DNA from 3 places in the Pseudomonas sp. FP2335 genome. Region 3 is predicted to be linked to each of the others. Evidence: predicted binding sites of a transcription regulator. Region 3 holds the regulator's gene; each other region holds the start of a gene.
The links. The regulator sigma-54, encoded in region 3, starts transcription at its own class of promoters, with help from an activator protein. The targets are predictions, from matches to a motif close to ANTGGCATNNANNTTGCTNT.
Positions count from the first base shown of each region.

Region 1: glnA (type I glutamate--ammonia ligase) is a predicted target of sigma-54. The motif match lies at 4,062-4,081, and genes of this name have one in related genera.
Region 2: flgB (flagellar basal body rod protein FlgB) is a predicted target of sigma-54. The motif match lies at 2,048-2,067, and genes of this name have one in related genera.

Region 1 covers NZ_CP117437.1:396,281-401,638, forward strand. The annotation lists gene ntrC (nitrogen regulation protein NR(I)) at 1-459, opposite strand, end outside; gene glnL (nitrogen regulation protein NR(II)) at 456-1,541, opposite strand; gene PSH81_RS01695 (cupin domain-containing protein) at 1,836-2,261, opposite strand; gene glnA (type I glutamate--ammonia ligase) at 2,555-3,961, opposite strand; gene thiI (tRNA uracil 4-sulfurtransferase ThiI) at 4,296-5,358, shown strand, end outside.
Region 2 covers NZ_CP117437.1:4,599,441-4,604,798, reverse strand. The annotation lists gene PSH81_RS20630 (chemotaxis protein CheV) at 1-905, shown strand, start outside; gene cheR (protein-glutamate O-methyltransferase CheR) at 950-1,777, shown strand; gene flgB (flagellar basal body rod protein FlgB) at 2,110-2,517, shown strand; gene flgC (flagellar basal body rod protein FlgC) at 2,521-2,964, shown strand; gene flgD (flagellar hook assembly protein FlgD) at 2,981-3,703, shown strand; gene flgE (flagellar hook protein FlgE) at 3,737-5,056, shown strand; gene PSH81_RS20600 (hypothetical protein) at 5,242-5,358, shown strand, end outside.
Region 3 covers NZ_CP117437.1:1,049,560-1,054,917, reverse strand. The annotation lists gene PSH81_RS04535 (KpsF/GutQ family sugar-phosphate isomerase) at 1-295, shown strand, start outside; gene PSH81_RS04530 (HAD family hydrolase) at 296-820, shown strand; gene lptC (LPS export ABC transporter periplasmic protein LptC) at 829-1,401, shown strand; gene lptA (lipopolysaccharide transport periplasmic protein LptA) at 1,388-1,921, shown strand; gene lptB (LPS export ABC transporter ATP-binding protein) at 1,921-2,646, shown strand; gene PSH81_RS04510 (RNA polymerase factor sigma-54) at 2,831-4,324, shown strand; gene hpf (ribosome hibernation-promoting factor, HPF/YfiA family) at 4,400-4,705, shown strand; gene ptsN (PTS IIA-like nitrogen regulatory protein PtsN) at 4,718-5,182, shown strand; gene rapZ (RNase adapter RapZ) at 5,185-5,358, shown strand, end outside.

The DNA of each region.
Region 1 (5,358 bases), 650 kb from region 3:
GCGAAACACTTCCTGCATCGCCGGCGCTTCGCCGATGATTTCCGGGGTGCGGGCCAGGGCGGGTGGGGCTTCCTGGCTTTGCTGTTCCTGGGCGTGCTGGTTGGCGCGCTTGACCAGCGCCACCGCCTCGTCCACGTCGAACGGTTTGGGCAGGTATTCAAAGGCGCCGCCCTGGTAGGACGCCACAGCGCTGTCCAGGTCCGAGTGCGCGGTCATGATGATGACCGGCAGGCGCGGGTGTTGCTCACGGATGCGCGCCAGCAGGTCCAGGCCACTGGCGCCGGGCATGCGGATGTCGGAGATGATCACGTCGGGCTGCTGGCGTGCCAGGCGGCTCATCACGCCGTCGGCGCTGTCGAAGCTCTGGGTGGTCATGCCTTCCTGTTGCAAGGCTTTCTCGAGGACCCAGCGGATAGAACGGTCGTCATCGACGATCCAGACAGTTTCACTACGGCTCATGTCGATGGGGCTCCTTGTTCCAGAGGCAGAAAGATCGAGAACGTGGTGTGGCCAGGATGGCTCTCACATTCGATCAGACCCTGGTGCTGGCTGATGATGTTCTGGGTAATGGCCAGGCCCAGCCCGGTACCGTCCGGGCGGCCGCTGACCATGGGAAAGAAGATGGTTTCCTGGAGTTCCGCAGGAATGCCGGGGCCGTTGTCGATGATCTCGACCTTGGTCACCAGGCGATGGCGCACGTGGCCGATGGTGAACTGGCGCAGGGCGCGGGTGCGCAGGCTGATGCGGCCCAGGCGCAGCTCGTTCTGGCTGCTGATGGCCTGCATGGCGTTGCGCACGATATTGAGCACCGCCTGGATCATCTGTTCGCGGTCGATCAATACGTCGGGAATGCTTGGGTCGTAGTCGCGCACCAAGGTGATGCAGCCCTGGCTTTCGGCCTCGACCAGCTGGCAAACGCGCTCCAGGACCTCGTGCACGTTGGTCATCGCCAGGGAGGGCAGCTTGTTGGAGCCGAGCATGCGGTCCACCAGGTTACGCAAGCGGTCGGCTTCCTCGATGATGACGTTGGTGTAGTCCTTGAGGTTGTCGTCCGGCAGCTCGCGGGCGAGCAATTGCGCGGCGCCACGGATGCCGCCCAGGGGGTTCTTGATCTCGTGGGCCAGGCCGCGCACCAGCATCTTGCTGGTCTCCTGCTTGGACAGTTGCGCTTCTTCCTTGGTGATACGCAGCAGGCGGTCGCGGGGGTGAACTTCGAGCAGCAGCAGGGTGGCGCCATTGCTGAGGATCGGGGTTACGGCGTAGTCGACGGTCAGCGTCTGGCCGGTGAGTGCGGTGAGCATCGCCTCGCGCTTGGTGAATGGGTGTGCCTGCTCCACCGCCTGGCGCAGTGAGCTCAAGGCTTCGGCCGACTCGGTGAACAATTCGCTGATGAACTGCCCATGGCTGCGCTGACCACTGATGGCCAGGAGCATCTCTGCCGCCGGGTTCATGTACTCAAGGCGCAGGTCGTCATTGAGCAGGATGGTCGCGGTGGTCAGGTTGTCGAGTAACAAACGGTGCAGTGCATCACTGATGGTCATCAGGACCTCTTTTGGAGCAAGGCGCGGGCTTGAGGCACACGCTGATACAAGGAAAATGCAAAAACCAAACCAAGGCTCCGAAAAGAAGCGTAAATGCCCTGGAATAGGGGTTTAAGGCGCGAATCTGTGGCGTTCTGCCAGCTTGCTCGGGTAGTTTCGAACCAAAATGGGCTGGCAGGTGTGACGGGTGCAGCCAGTTGCACCAATATAGTGCGGTTTTGTGCCTGTTGTTCAGGAAGTGGTGGGCGGATCGCTTTCTGTGTGTGGTGAAAACGATCCTCGATAGCCGGTGGGTCAACGTTGCTCGGAAAGCGGCATGCCCGCGGTGCCGGCGTAAAAGACCAGAAGTTCGACGGGGGTGTCGCCGGTGACTCCACGATGTTCGGTGCCCACCATCTCGGCGAGGGTTTGCCCTTGTCTCAATGTGCGAGTAACCCCGCTCTGGCGGGTTTCAACGGTCAATTCTCCGGAGACGATATAGGCGGCGTTAGGCATTGGGTGGGTGTGCCATGGCAATTGCGTGTGCGCAGGAATCCTGAGCCTTATCAGCGTGAGCTGCGGCGGCCCGGAGGGGTAGACTCTGTAAGGCTCGCCGTCCCACGACTCGCTGCGCTCAAGCAGCACCTCCTTTTCGATCTGTACGGCGCCCTTTGGCTGGCTGTTGCATCCCAGCAACGATAAGCCCGACGCTGCTGCAATCAAGAGCTTGAGAGTGTCCATGGTCCATCCTGTTCTGTAAGTGAACGGTCAGGCTATGGCGACTTATCCAAGTGAAGATGCAGGACGGTGCTTCAAATCAAGTAGGCCGCGTACACAATTGTCAGCACCCTTTTGTTCAGCGTATCTGAAGCGACGGAAGGCAAGGCTCACGATGCCGTCCGGGCATCCACCAACCGAGCGCGCCGGGCGTGCAGATGCTCGGCCGCGATACCCCGGGCGACTGAATCCGGGGCAAAAAAAGACCTCCCGAAGGAGGTCTTTTTCATCACGCTACTTTAAGCAGCGCTACCGGATCAGCAGCTGTAGTACAGCTCGTATTCCAGTGGGTGTACGAAGGTGCGAACCTTGATTTCTTCTTCGCTTTTCAGGGCGATGTAGGCATCGATAAAGTCGTCGCTGAACACGCCGCCTTTGGTCAGGAACGCACGGCCCTTGTCCAGCTCTTCCAGGGCTTCTTTCAGGCTACCGCACACTTGTGGGATCTCTTTGGCCTCTTCAGGCGGCAGGTCGTACAAGTTTTTGTCGGCGGCGTCGCCAGGGTGGATCTTGTTCTGGATACCGTCCAGGCCAGCCATCAGCAGGGCTGCGAAAGCCAGGTATGGGTTGGCAGCCGGGTCCGGGAAACGTGCTTCGATACGACGGCCGCGTGGGCTGTTGACGTAAGGAATACGGATCGAAGCGGAACGGTTGCGCGCCGAGTAGGCCAGCATTACCGGTGCTTCGAAGCCTGGAACCAGACGCTTGTAGGAGTTGGTCGCCGGGTTGGTGAAGCCGTTCAGGGCCTTACCGTGCTTGATGATACCGCCGATGAAGAACAGGGCAGTTTCCGACAGGCCGGCATAACCTTCGCCAGCGAAGGTGTTCTTGCCATCTTTAGCGATGGACATGTGAACGTGCATACCCGAACCGTTATCGCCGTACAGAGGCTTAGGCATGAAGGTCGCGGTGCGGCCGTATGCATCGGCAACGTTGTGTACAACGTATTTCAGGGTTTGAACTTCGTCAGCTTTCTTCACCAGGGTGTTGAACTTGACGCCGATTTCGTTCTGGCCGGCAGTTGCCACTTCGTGGTGGTGAACTTCAACGACCTGGCCCATTTCTTCCAGTGCGTTGCACATGGAGGTACGGATTTCGTGGTCGTGGTCGAACGGAGGAACCGGGAAGTAGCCGCCTTTGATACCTGGACGGTGGCCTTTGTTGCCGCCTTCGATGTCTTGGTCGGACATCCACGAGCCTTGCTCGGAGAAGATTTTGAACATGGAGCCGGAGATGTCGGACTTGAACTTCACTTCGTCGAAGATGAAGAACTCAGGCTCAGGACCGCAGAAGACGGTGTCACCGATACCGGTGGTCTTCAGGTATTCCTCGGCGCGGTGGGCGATGGCGCGCGGGTCGCGATCGTAGCCTTGCATGGTCGAAGGTTCGATGATGTCGCAGACCAGGATCAGGGTCGGCTCTTCGGTGAACGGGTCCAGTACGGCAGAGTCGTCGTCCGGCAGCAGGATCATGTCGGAGGCTTCGATGCCTTTCCAGCCAGCGATGGAGGAACCGTCGAACATCTTGCCAACTTCGAAGAAGTCGTCTTCCAGCGCGTCGCGAGCCGGCATGGTCACGTGGTGCTGAGTGCCTTTGGTGTCCGTGAAGCGCAGATCAATCCATTTAACGTCATGATCTTTGATGAGTTGAACCGACTTCGACATAGTGTCCTCCGGGTGGCTTCGGGCTGGGGTAGTGGAGTTAGCCCTTAGAATGTGGGTGATGCCGGCGCGGATAGTCCGCCATGGCAACCTGCCTCACAAGAGAGCAAATTGCATGCCAGTGCGCCAACATGGGTTTTCTGGTCCAAAAACGCCCCTATAAAGGTGCATTGCGACAAAAGCCCGAAAATGGCGCACCGCAATGTAGCGCACGCACTGGAAAATGCACTGCTTTAGTGCGCTTGCAGTCCGATGCATATTAACTGGTTAAACCTTGAGCGATTTCCGCTATAATCCGCGCCCCCCTTTTTCAGCAGGCCCGGCGCGCGCTGTTTCCATGAAATTAATCGTTAAAGTCTTCCCCGAGATCACCATCAAAAGCCGACCGGTACGGACGCGTTTCATCCGTCAATTGGCCAAGAACATCCGTGCCGTGCTCCGTGACCTGGACCCGGCTGTGGTGGTGAACGGCGTGTGGGACAATCTCGAGCTGGAAACCCGCATTACCGACGCCAAAGCCTTGAAGGACATGACCGAACGCCTGAGCTGCATGCCGGGCATCGCGCATTTCCTGCAGGTGGATGAGTACCCGCTGGGCGACTTCGACGACATCACCGAGAAGTGCAAGCAGCACTACGGCAGCGAGCTTGAAGGCAAGATCTTTTCGGTGCGTTGCAAGCGCGCCGGCAAGCACACCTTCAGCTCCATGGATGTCGAGAAATACGTCGGCAGCAAGCTGCGTCGCGAGTGCGGCGCTGCCGGAATTTCCCTGAAAGCGCCGCAAATTGAAGTGCGCATGGAAATTCGCGACCAACGGTTGTTTGTCATCCACAGCCAGCACAACAGCATCGGCGGTTACCCGCTGGGCGCCCTGGAACAGACCCTGGTCCTGATGTCCGGCGGTTTCGATTCCACGGTTGCCGCCTACCAGATCATGCGCCGCGGCCTTATGAGCCATTTCTGCTTCTTTAACCTGGGCGGGCGTGCACACGAATTGGGCGTGATGGAAGTTGCGCACTTTATCTGGAAGAAGTACGGCAGCTCCCAACGCGTGCTATTTGTAAGCGTACCGTTCGAAGAAGTGCTGGGCGAAATTCTCGGCAAAGTCGATAACAGTCATATGGGCGTGGTATTGAAGCGTATGATGTTGCGCGCTGCGTCCCGGATCGCCGATCAGTTGCAGATCGACGCCCTGGTGACGGGTGAAGCAATCTCCCAGGTGTCCAGCCAAACGCTGCCGAACCTGTCGCTGATCGATTGCGTCACCGAAAAGCTGGTCTTGCGCCCGCTGATCGCCAGTCACAAGCAGGACATCATCGACCTGGCCGAAGAAATCGGCACGGCGGATTTTGCCAAGCACATGCCTGAATATTGCGGGGTCATCTCGGTGAACCCCAAGA
Region 2 (5,358 bases), 2.5 Mb from region 3:
AGCGCACACAGCTGGTAGGGCAGAATCGCCTGGAGTTGTTGCTTTTTCGCCTGGATGGCAAACAGCTATATGGCATCAACGTATTCAAGGTGCGGGAGGTGCTGCAATGTCCCAAGCTGACGATCATGCCCAAGTCCAGCCCGGTGGTGTGTGGCGTCGCCAACATCCGTGGTGCGACCATCCCGATTCTTGACCTGGCCCTCGCCACTGGTTCGTCCGGTTTGCAGGACCGCGAAAGCCCGTTCGTGATCATTACCGAGTACAACACCAAGACCCAGGGGTTCCTGGTGCGCTCGGTGGAGCGCATCGTCAACATGAACTGGGAAGAGATCCATCCACCACCCAAGGGCACCGGCCGCGATCACTACCTAACGGCGGTGACGCGGGTCGATAACCAGTTGGTGGAAATCATCGACGTGGAGAAGATCCTCGCCGAAGTGGCGCCGACCTCGGAATCGATTTCGGTGGGTGTGGTCGACGCTGAAACCGCACACAAGGCAATTTCGCTGCGTGTGCTGACGGTGGACGACTCGTCGGTGGCGCGCAAACAGGTGACCCGTTGTCTGGAAACCATCGGTGTTGAGGTGGTGGCGCTCAATGACGGCCGCCAGGCCCTGGATTACCTGCGCAAGCTGGTGGATGACGGCAAGAAGCCGGAAGAAGAGTTCTTGATGATGATTTCCGACATCGAGATGCCGGAAATGGACGGATACACCCTCACGGCCGAGATCCGCAACGATCCACGCATGCAAAAATTGCATATCATCCTGCATACTTCATTGTCAGGCGTATTCAATCAGGCGATGGTCAAGAAAGTCGGTGCCGATGACTTCCTGGCCAAATTCCGCCCTGATGACCTGGCAAACCGGGTAGTCGACCGGATCAAGGCAGCAGATCACGGCTAGGGGCATTTGCCCCTGGCGGTCACACGATTTAAGAGGCGGTATCATTGTCTACGGGTAATTTGGATTTCGAACAGTTCCGGGTCTTCCTGGAAAAAGCCTGTGGCATATTGCTCGGTGAAAACAAGCAGTACCTGGTATCCAGCCGTCTCAACAAACTGATGGAACAGCAGGGCATCAAATCCCTGGGTGAGTTGGTGCAGCGTATCCAGGGCCAGCCGCGCAGCGGGCTCAAGGAAATGGTGGTCGATGCCATGACCACCAACGAAACCCTGTGGTTTCGTGATACCTACCCGTTTGAAGTGCTCAAGAGCAAAGTGCTTCCGGAGGCCATCAAGGCCAGCCCGGGCCAGCGCTTGCGCATCTGGTCGGCGGCCTGCTCCTCGGGGCAGGAACCGTATTCGATCTCGATGTCCATCGATGAGTTCGAGCGGACCAACATGGGCCAGCTCAAGGCCGGTGCGCAGATCGTCGCCACCGACTTGTCCGGCACCATGCTCACCAACTGCAAGACCGGCGAATACGACAGCCTGGCGCTGGGCCGTGGCTTGTCCCAGGAGCGCCTGCAACGTTACTTCGAGCCGAAAGGGGCAGGACGTTGGGCGGTCAAGGCGCCGATCAAGAACCGGGTGGAGTTTCGCTCGTTCAACCTGCTCGACAGCTACGCCAGCCTGGGCAAGTTCGACATGGTGTTCTGCCGCAACGTGCTGATCTACTTCTCGGCCGAAGTGAAGAAAGACATCCTGTTGCGCATCCATGGCACGCTCAAGCGTGGCGGCTATTTGTTCCTTGGTGCTTCCGAGGCGTTGAACGGTCTGCCGGATCACTACCAGATGGTGCAGTGCAGCCCTGGGATCATCTACCAGGCCAAGTAAGCATCAAAAACGTGGGAGCCAGGCTTGTGTGGGAGCTGGCTTGCCTGCGATAGCATCACCTCTGTATCACTGAAGTACCGAGGTGTCTGCATCGCAGGCAAGCCAGCTCCCACACAAACCAGCTCCCACAGTTGTTTTTGCGGCAATCCTCTCAATAGCGGCAAACCCCATTGCCGCTTTACTGGCACCACGCGGAAACCCATTGCCGCTTTTCTGGCATTGCCGCCCGGCAACTTCCCCGCAAAGCCCTGAAACACGGGCCTTCGAAGAATTGGCACACACCTTGCTATAACCCTGCTAACGAAAAGCAGGTCAGCCTAAAGGTTTCCGCCATGAGCATCAGCTTCGATAAAGCGCTCGGTATCCACGAACAAGCCCTAGGCTTCCGCGCCCAGCGTGCCGAAGTCCTGGCCAACAACATTGCCAACGCCGATACCCCGAACTACAAGGCTCGGGACCTGGACTTCTCCGCCGTGCTCGCCGCACAGCAGGACAAGAACAAGAACGGCACCTTCGCCTTGAACATGACCAACAACCGTCATATCGAAGCGCAAGGCCTGAGCAGTGGGGACGAGTCGCTGCTGTATCGCACGCCGATGCAGCCGTCGATCGACCAGAACACCGTCGACGCCCAGCTGGAGCAATCGGCCTACGCCGAGAACTCGGTGAACTTCCAGGCCAGCTTCACCCTGCTCAACAGCAAATTCAAAGGGCTGATGTCAGCCCTGCGTGGAGAGTAAGCCATGTCCCTGTCCAGTGTTTTCAATATTGCCGGTAGTGGCATGAGCGCCCAGACCACGCGTCTGAACACCGTCGCCAGTAACATCGCCAACGCCGAAACCGTGTCGTCGAGCATTGACCAGACCTACCGCGCCCGCCACCCAGTGTTCGCCACCATGTTCCAGGCCGGTCAGAACGGCGGCAGCGACTCGCTGTTCCAGGAGCAGGGTGCCGCAGGTTCCGGCGTGCAGGTGTTGGGCGTGGTCGAAGACCAGAGCAACCTCGAAGCCCGCTACGAACCCAACCACCCTGCCGCGAACGAAAAGGGTTACGTGTACTACCCCAACGTCAACGTGGTCGAGGAAATGGCTGACATGATTTCCGCCAGTCGCTCGTTCCAGACCAACGCGGAAATGATGAACACCGCCAAAACCATGATGCAAAAGGTCCTGACCCTGGGTCAGTGATAAGGGGCGCCGAATAATGGCTATCGTTGATACAACATCAACCAATACAGCGGTGCAGAACCTTTTCAACACGAAGGTCAACACTGCCACCAACAATGTTGCGAGCGCTGCCACCGCTGCCACGGGCAACCAGTCCCTGGGCAAGGATGCATTCCTGCAATTGCTGGTGACTCAGCTGAAGAACCAGAACCCGCTGTCGCCTCAGGACAACGGCGCGTTCGTGGCCCAGCTGGCGCAGTTCAGCAGCCTGGAAGGCATCAACACGCTGAACGACTCGGTGAATGCGATCTCCAGCAACTTCAGCTCGTCGCAAGCGCTGCAGGCTTCGTCGCTGGTGGGGCGTTCGATCATCACCCAGACCGACAAGGCCCTGGTGGATACGAGCAAGAGCATGACCGGTTCGGTCGCGGTGACTTCTGCGGTGGGCAACGTCTCCATCAAGATCACCGACAAAGACGGCAACGTGGTACGCACCATCGACATGGGCGCCCAGAGTGCCGGCACTTCCGACTTTATCTGGGATGGCAAGAACGAAAAGGGCGAGGTTGCTCCAGCGGGCACCTACACCTTCGCGGCCACCACCAAGAACGACAAGGGCGACGCCGTTGCCTTGAGCACTTCGCTGCCAGCCACGGTCACCAGCGTGACCCTGAGCAAGACCGGCGGCGAAATGCTGCTGAACCTGGCGGGCGGCATGGGCAGCGTCAAGCTGTCGCAAATTCAGACTATCGGTACATAGAGCCGGCTAAATACGGCAGAAAGGGAGAGAAGCATGTCTTTTAACATCGGCCTTAGCGGCCTCTATGCGGCCAACAAACAACTGGACGTGACCGGCAACAACATCGCCAACGTCGCGACCACTGGCTTCAAATCGTCCCGTGCGGAATTCGCGGACATCTACGCCGCGTCCAAACTGGGTACCGGCCAGAACAGCATCGGCAACGGGGTGAACCTGGCGGCGGTGTCCCAGCAGTTCACCCAGGGTGACGTCAACAACAGCGGCGGCGTGCTGGACATGGCGATCCAGGGCGGCGGCTTCTTCGTACAGAAGGGCAGCGACGGCTCGCTGGAATACACCCGTAGCGGCGCCTTCCGTGCCGACAAAGATGGTTACATCACCAACAACACTGGCACCTCGCGCCTGCAAGGCTATGCGGCGGATGACAATGGCAAGATCGTCAAGGGTGGCCTGGTCGACCTGCAACTGAACCTGTCGAGCCTGCCGCCAAAGGCGTCCACCAAGGTGGATTCCACCAGTAACCTGAATTCGTCGGACCTGCCGATCGACCAGACGGCACACCCGTTTGATCCTACCAAGACCGACAGCTTCAACACCCAGTACTCCACCACGCTTTACGATACCCAGGGCAACGCCCACTCGATGGTGCAGTACATGGTCAAGACGGGCTCCAACGTCTGGAAGTCCTACACCTTGATCGACGGCCGCAACCCTGACGGTACTGCCATCAGCGGTTCCGACCCATTCGGCGTGACGGCGCCTGTCGCGTCGACGCTGACCTTTGACGAAGCCGGCAAACTCAAGACTATTGTTGCGCCGAATGTCGCTGGCACCACAATGACCGTTGACGACTGGGTTCCAGGCGGCATGGTCAACGGCTTGTGGCAGAAAAACGGTGCTAAAGCCAACCCTGACGGGATCGCCGTCAACATGGGCAACATTACCCAGTACAACTCCGCCAGCTACCGTAACCCGCCGGTCACCGACGGCTACGCCACCGGCCAGATCACTGGCTTGAAAATCGACGGCAGCGGCGTACTGTTCGCCACGTTCAGCAACCAGCAGAGCAAGGCCATCGGCCAGATCTCCCTGGCCAGCTTCAACAACGAACAGGGCCTGCAGCCATCGGGCGGCACCACCTGGAGAGAGACCTTCGCATCTGGCCAGCCGGGTTACGACGCCCCGCAAACCGGCACCCTGGGTTCGATCGTGGCCAACTCCCTGGAGAACTCCAACGTCAACCTGACCAATGAGCTGGTGGACCTGATCAAGGCCCAGAGCAACTATCAGGCGAACGCCAAGACGATCTCCACCCAGAGCACCATCATGCAGACCATCATTCAGATGACGTGATGCTGACCTGTAAATGGTGAAGAAAAACCCCTCGATGAGGGGTTTTTTTTTGCAGGTATTTCTTGCATTGCACTGGCTTTTCCCCGTCAGAAGATCCGATTTTTGACGCGGTTTAAGCTGGAACGGATTACGCCCTTTTTACCACCTATGAAGCCAACAAGGATTCATCTGGGGGAGAGGGGTATATGTTTGGAGTCAACGTGCCGGCCCAGGTGTCATGGGGGGGATTAAGCGGCCATAACAATGCGGGCGGTTTTAAAAAAAGCCAGGACAAGACCGACGATACGCAGAAGGTCGATACC
Region 3 (5,358 bases):
GACCCGCAAGGGCCTGGGCATGACGGTGATCCTGGAAGCCGACGGCAAACTGGCCGGGGTATTCACCGACGGCGACTTGCGTCGCACCCTGGACCGCACCATCGACATCCATACCGCGACCATAGATGCTGTGATGACGCCCCACGGCAAGACCGCCCGCCCCGAGATGCTGGCAGCTGAAGCCTTGAAAATCATGGAAGACCACAAGATCGGCGCGCTGGTGGTGGTCGATCATCAAGACCACCCGATTGGCGCCCTGAACATGCACGACTTGCTGCGTGCGGGAGTGATGTAAATGACAGGCGACCTGTTGCAACGCGGCAAGAACATCAAACTGGCGATTTTCGACGTAGACGGCGTGCTGACCGATGGCCGCCTCTATTTCCTCGAAGACGGCAGCGAATTCAAGACCTTCAACACCCTCGACGGCCAAGGCATCAAGATGCTGATGGCAGCGGGCGTGCAAACGGCGATCATCAGCGGCAGAAAAACCCCGGTTGTGGAACGCCGCGCACAAAACCTGGGGATTCCTCACCTGTATCAGGGCCGCGAGGATAAACTGGTGGTCTTGGACGAGCTTCTTGGCCAACTCAACCTAAGCTATGAGCAGGTCGCCTATTTGGGCGATGACCTGCCTGACTTGCCGGTGATCCGTCGAGTCGGCCTGGGCATGGCCGTCGCCAATGCGGCAGCCTTTGTTCGCGAACACGCCCATGGCATCACCACCGCCCGCGGCGGCGAAGGTGCCGCCCGCGAGTTCTGCGAGCTGATCCTGCGCGCCCAAGGCAGCCTTGAAGCGGCCCACGCCGCCTACCTATAGAGCGTTTTATGCTGAGCAAAAAGATTCGCAACTTCCTGTTATTCGGGGTCATCGCCGCGCTCTTCCTGGCGGTGGGCTACTGGAATATCAGCCCGGAGCGCTTTCTCGACCAGCCTGTTGCGCAGGTTGACGAAGGGGCTATCGACTATTACGCCACCAATGCCTACAGCATCCAGTTCCTGCCCGACGGCAAGGTGCAGTATGAGATGACGTCGGACAAGGTCGAGCACTTGAAGGCCACCGAAGTCACCCTGCTGACCAACCCGGACATGAACATCTACCGTGGCACCGAGTTTCCGTGGCATGTCACCAGCAAGCGTGGCGAGGTCAACCCGGACGGCACCGAAGTGGAACTGATCGACTCGGTGCGCGTCGCGCGTACCGACGATAAAAACCGTGACACCGTGATTACCAGCAGTCGTATGACCGTATTCCCGCAGAAGCAATATGCGCAGACCGAGCAAGACGTTAGAATCGACGGCGCTGGCGGGGTATCGACTGGCAAGGGAATGAAAGCGTATTTGAAAGAAAGCAGGATACACCTGCTATCGAACGTAAGAGGACAGTATGAGGCTCGTTAAAACTCTCCCTATTTTGCTCAGTCTGGGCGCAGCACTGGGAAGCGTGAGCGCCTGGGCTCTGCCGAACGATAGCCAGCAACCGATCCACATTTCGGCTGACGATGCGCAACTGGACGACAAGCAAGGCGTCGCCACCTACACCGGCGGCGTGATCATCACCCAGGGCTCGATGAAGATCACCGGCAACACGGTGACCTTGACGCGTACCGCCAATGGCGACATTGACGTGGTGACTTCGGTGGGCAACCTGGCTTACTTCGAGCAGAAGCAGTCGCCGACCGACAGCGGCCCGATGAAGGGCTACGGCAAGACCATCCAGTATCACGCCCAGCAGAACCGTATTGTCCTGATCGACCAGGCCAAGGTCCTCAGCCCGGACGGCAACTCCACGGAAGGTGAGAAAATCACCTATGACACCGTGAAACAGATCGCCAACGCCGGCCGCGCCAATGGTGCCAAGGTGACTGCGCCACGTCCGCGAATCGACATGGTTATCCAGCCGAAGAAGAAGGCCGAGTAATGGCAACCCTGAAAGCCCAGCATCTGGCCAAGGCCTATAAAAGCCGCCAGGTCGTGCGCGACGTCAGCCTGTCGATCGACAGCGGCCAGATCGTCGGCCTGCTCGGCCCCAACGGCGCCGGCAAGACCACCTGCTTCTACATGATCGTCGGCCTGGTCCAGGCGGATCAGGGTCGCGTCCTGATCGACGACCTGGATGTCAGCCACCAGCCAATGCACGGTCGTGCACGGGCCGGTATCGGCTATCTTCCGCAAGAAGCGTCGATCTTCCGCAAACTGTCGGTGGCCGACAACATCATGGCGATCCTCGAGACCCGCAAGGAACTCGACCGTGATGGCCGTCGCAAGGAGCTGGAAAGCCTGCTGCAGGAATTCCACATCAACCACATTCGCGACAACCTCGGCATGAGCCTGTCCGGCGGCGAGCGTCGTCGTGTGGAAATCGCCCGCGCCCTGGCCACTGCGCCGAAATTCATCCTGCTGGACGAACCGTTTGCCGGCGTCGACCCGATCTCGGTCGGCGACATCAAACAAATCATCCACCACCTGAAAGCCAAGGGCATCGGTGTATTGATCACCGACCACAACGTGCGTGAAACCCTCGACATCTGCGAAACCGCATATATCGTCAACGATGGCCAGCTGATTGCCGAAGGCGACGCCGCCACGATCCTGGCCAACGAATTGGTGAAGGAAGTCTACCTGGGTCACGAGTTCCGCCTGTAAACACCGTGGTGTCACGGCCGCTGCCAAGATGCGCGGGAGTCAATGAAAACCTCCGGATTTTTATTGTTACCGTGCTCTAGGCAAAGCCCCCGACATCAGGCATATAATTTGCTTATGTTTGGCGCTCACGCGCCCTGTCGTGGATGGCGCATTGCGCCGGCGAATAAGGTGTTAAGCCCCTGCCATGAAACCATCGCTAGTCCTGAGAATGGGCCAGCAGCTGACGATGACACCGCAGCTGCAACAGGCCATCCGCCTGCTCCAATTGTCGACCCTGGACCTGCAACAGGAAATCCAGGAGGCCCTGGAGTCCAACCCGATGCTCGAACGCCAGGAAGAAGGCGACGACTTCGATAACGCAGACCCGCTGGCCGACAACATCGAGCAAAAACCCAATTCCGACGTGCAGGAACCTTCCTATCAGGAAACCGCCCCAACGGTGGATAACCTGGAAGAAGGTGAATGGAACGAACGCATTCCTAACGAACTTCCCGTGGATACCGCCTGGGAAGACGTCTACCAGACCAGCGCCAGCAGCCTGCCCAGCAACGATGATGATGAGTGGGACTTCACCACCCGCACGTCCGCCGGTGAAAGCCTGCAGAGCCATCTGTTGTGGCAATTGAACCTCGCGCCGATGTCGGACACCGATCGCCTGATCGCTGTGACCCTGATCGACTGCATCAACAACCAGGGCTACCTGGACGAGACGCTTGAGGAGATCCTCGAAGCGTTCGACCCGGAACTGGACATCGAACTGGACGAGATCGAAGCCGTCCTGCACCGCATCCAACAGTTCGAACCCGCCGGCATCGGCGCCCGCACCCTCAGCGAATGCCTGTTGCTGCAATTGCGCCAACTGCCTGCCAAGACGCCTTGGCTCGTTGAAGCCCAGCGCTTGGTGACCGACTACATCGACTTGCTGGGTAGCCGCGACTACAGCCAGTTGATGCGCCGCATGAAACTCAAGGAAGACGACCTGCGCCAGGTGATCGAGCTGGTACAGAGCCTCAATCCGCGCCCGGGCTCGCAGATCGAGTCCAGCGAAGCCGAATACGTGGTGCCTGACGTCATCGTGCGCAAGGACAACGAACGCTGGCTGGTGGAGTTGAACCAGGAGTCGGTGCCACGCCTGCGGGTCAACCCGCAATACGCCGGCTTTGTACGCCGCGCCGATACCAGCGCCGACAACACCTTCATGCGCAACCAGTTGCAGGAGGCCCGCTGGTTCATCAAGAGCCTGCAAAGCCGCAACGAAACCCTGATGAAAGTCGCCACCCAGATCGTCGAGCACCAGCGCGGCTTCCTGGAATACGGCGACGAAGCGATGAAACCGTTGGTGCTGCATGACATCGCCGAAGCAGTCGGCATGCACGAATCGACGATTTCACGGGTGACCACGCAGAAATTCATGCATACCCCACGGGGTATTTATGAGCTGAAATACTTTTTCTCCAGCCACGTCAGCACCTCCGAAGGCGGCGAATGCTCGTCCACGGCGATCCGCGCGATCATCAAAAAACTGGTTGCCGCGGAAAATCAGAAAAAGCCATTGAGTGACAGTAAGATCGCTGGTTTACTGGAGGCACAAGGCATTCAGGTCGCCCGTCGAACCGTCGCCAAGTACCGCGAGTCCCTCGGGATCGCGCCTTCCAGCGAGCGTAAGCGTTTGATGTGACGGGCGGGCCATAGCGTTCCAGTGGTGGGTATTCCTGCCCACCGCTTTATGCACTGGCAACGAAGGAGAAGCTGTATGCAAGTCAACATCAGTGGACACCAACTGGAAGTGACCGAACCGCTGCGCGCCTATATCGGCGAAAAACTCAAAAGAATTGAGGGGCATTTCGACAAGATCACCAACGTGCAAGTCATCATGACTGTCGAAAAGCTGAAGCAGAAAATCGAAGCCACCTTGCGTATACCCGGCGGGGAAGTAGTCGCTAATGCCGAGCATTCAGATATGTATGCCGCCATTGACGACCTGACCGACAAGCTGGATCGCCAAATCAAAAAGCATAAGGAAAAGCAGCAGAGCCTCCTCCAGGGCACAGGCCGCTAACACTCCCCACCCATGATTCGACTTGAAACCATCCTGACCCCCGGCCGTTCCCTCGTGAACGCGCCGGGTGGCAGTAAAAAGAAAGCCCTTGAGCAAATTGCCAACCTGATCAGCCGCGAAGTGCCTGACCTGGAGATGCAAGATGTCTACGAGGCTCTGATTGCCCGTGAAAAACTCGGCTCCACCGGTTTTGGCAACGGCATCGCCATTCCCCACTGCCGCCTCAAAAGTTGTGAGGCACCTGTCAGCGCCCTGCTGCACCTGGACGCTCCCATCGATTTCGACGCCATCGACGGCGCCCCGGTCGACCTGCTGTTTGTTCTGCTGGTCCCGCAAGCCGCCACCGATGCGCACCTGGAACTGCTCCGGCAGATCGCCAGCATGCTCGACCGCAAGGAAGTACGCGACAAACTGCGCAGTGCCAGTAGCAATGAGGCGCTGTATCAGGTAGTCCTGGATGAACAGAACGGGCAGTAATCATGCGTTTGATCATCGTCAGCGGCCGTTCCGGCTCGGGTAAAAGCACCGCCCTCAACGTACTTGAGGACAGTGGCTTCTACTGCATCGACAACCTGCCCGCCGGCCTGCTGCCAGAGCTCGCGGAACGCGCGTTGATCCACACCGAGCTGGCGCAACCGCTGGTGGCCGTATCG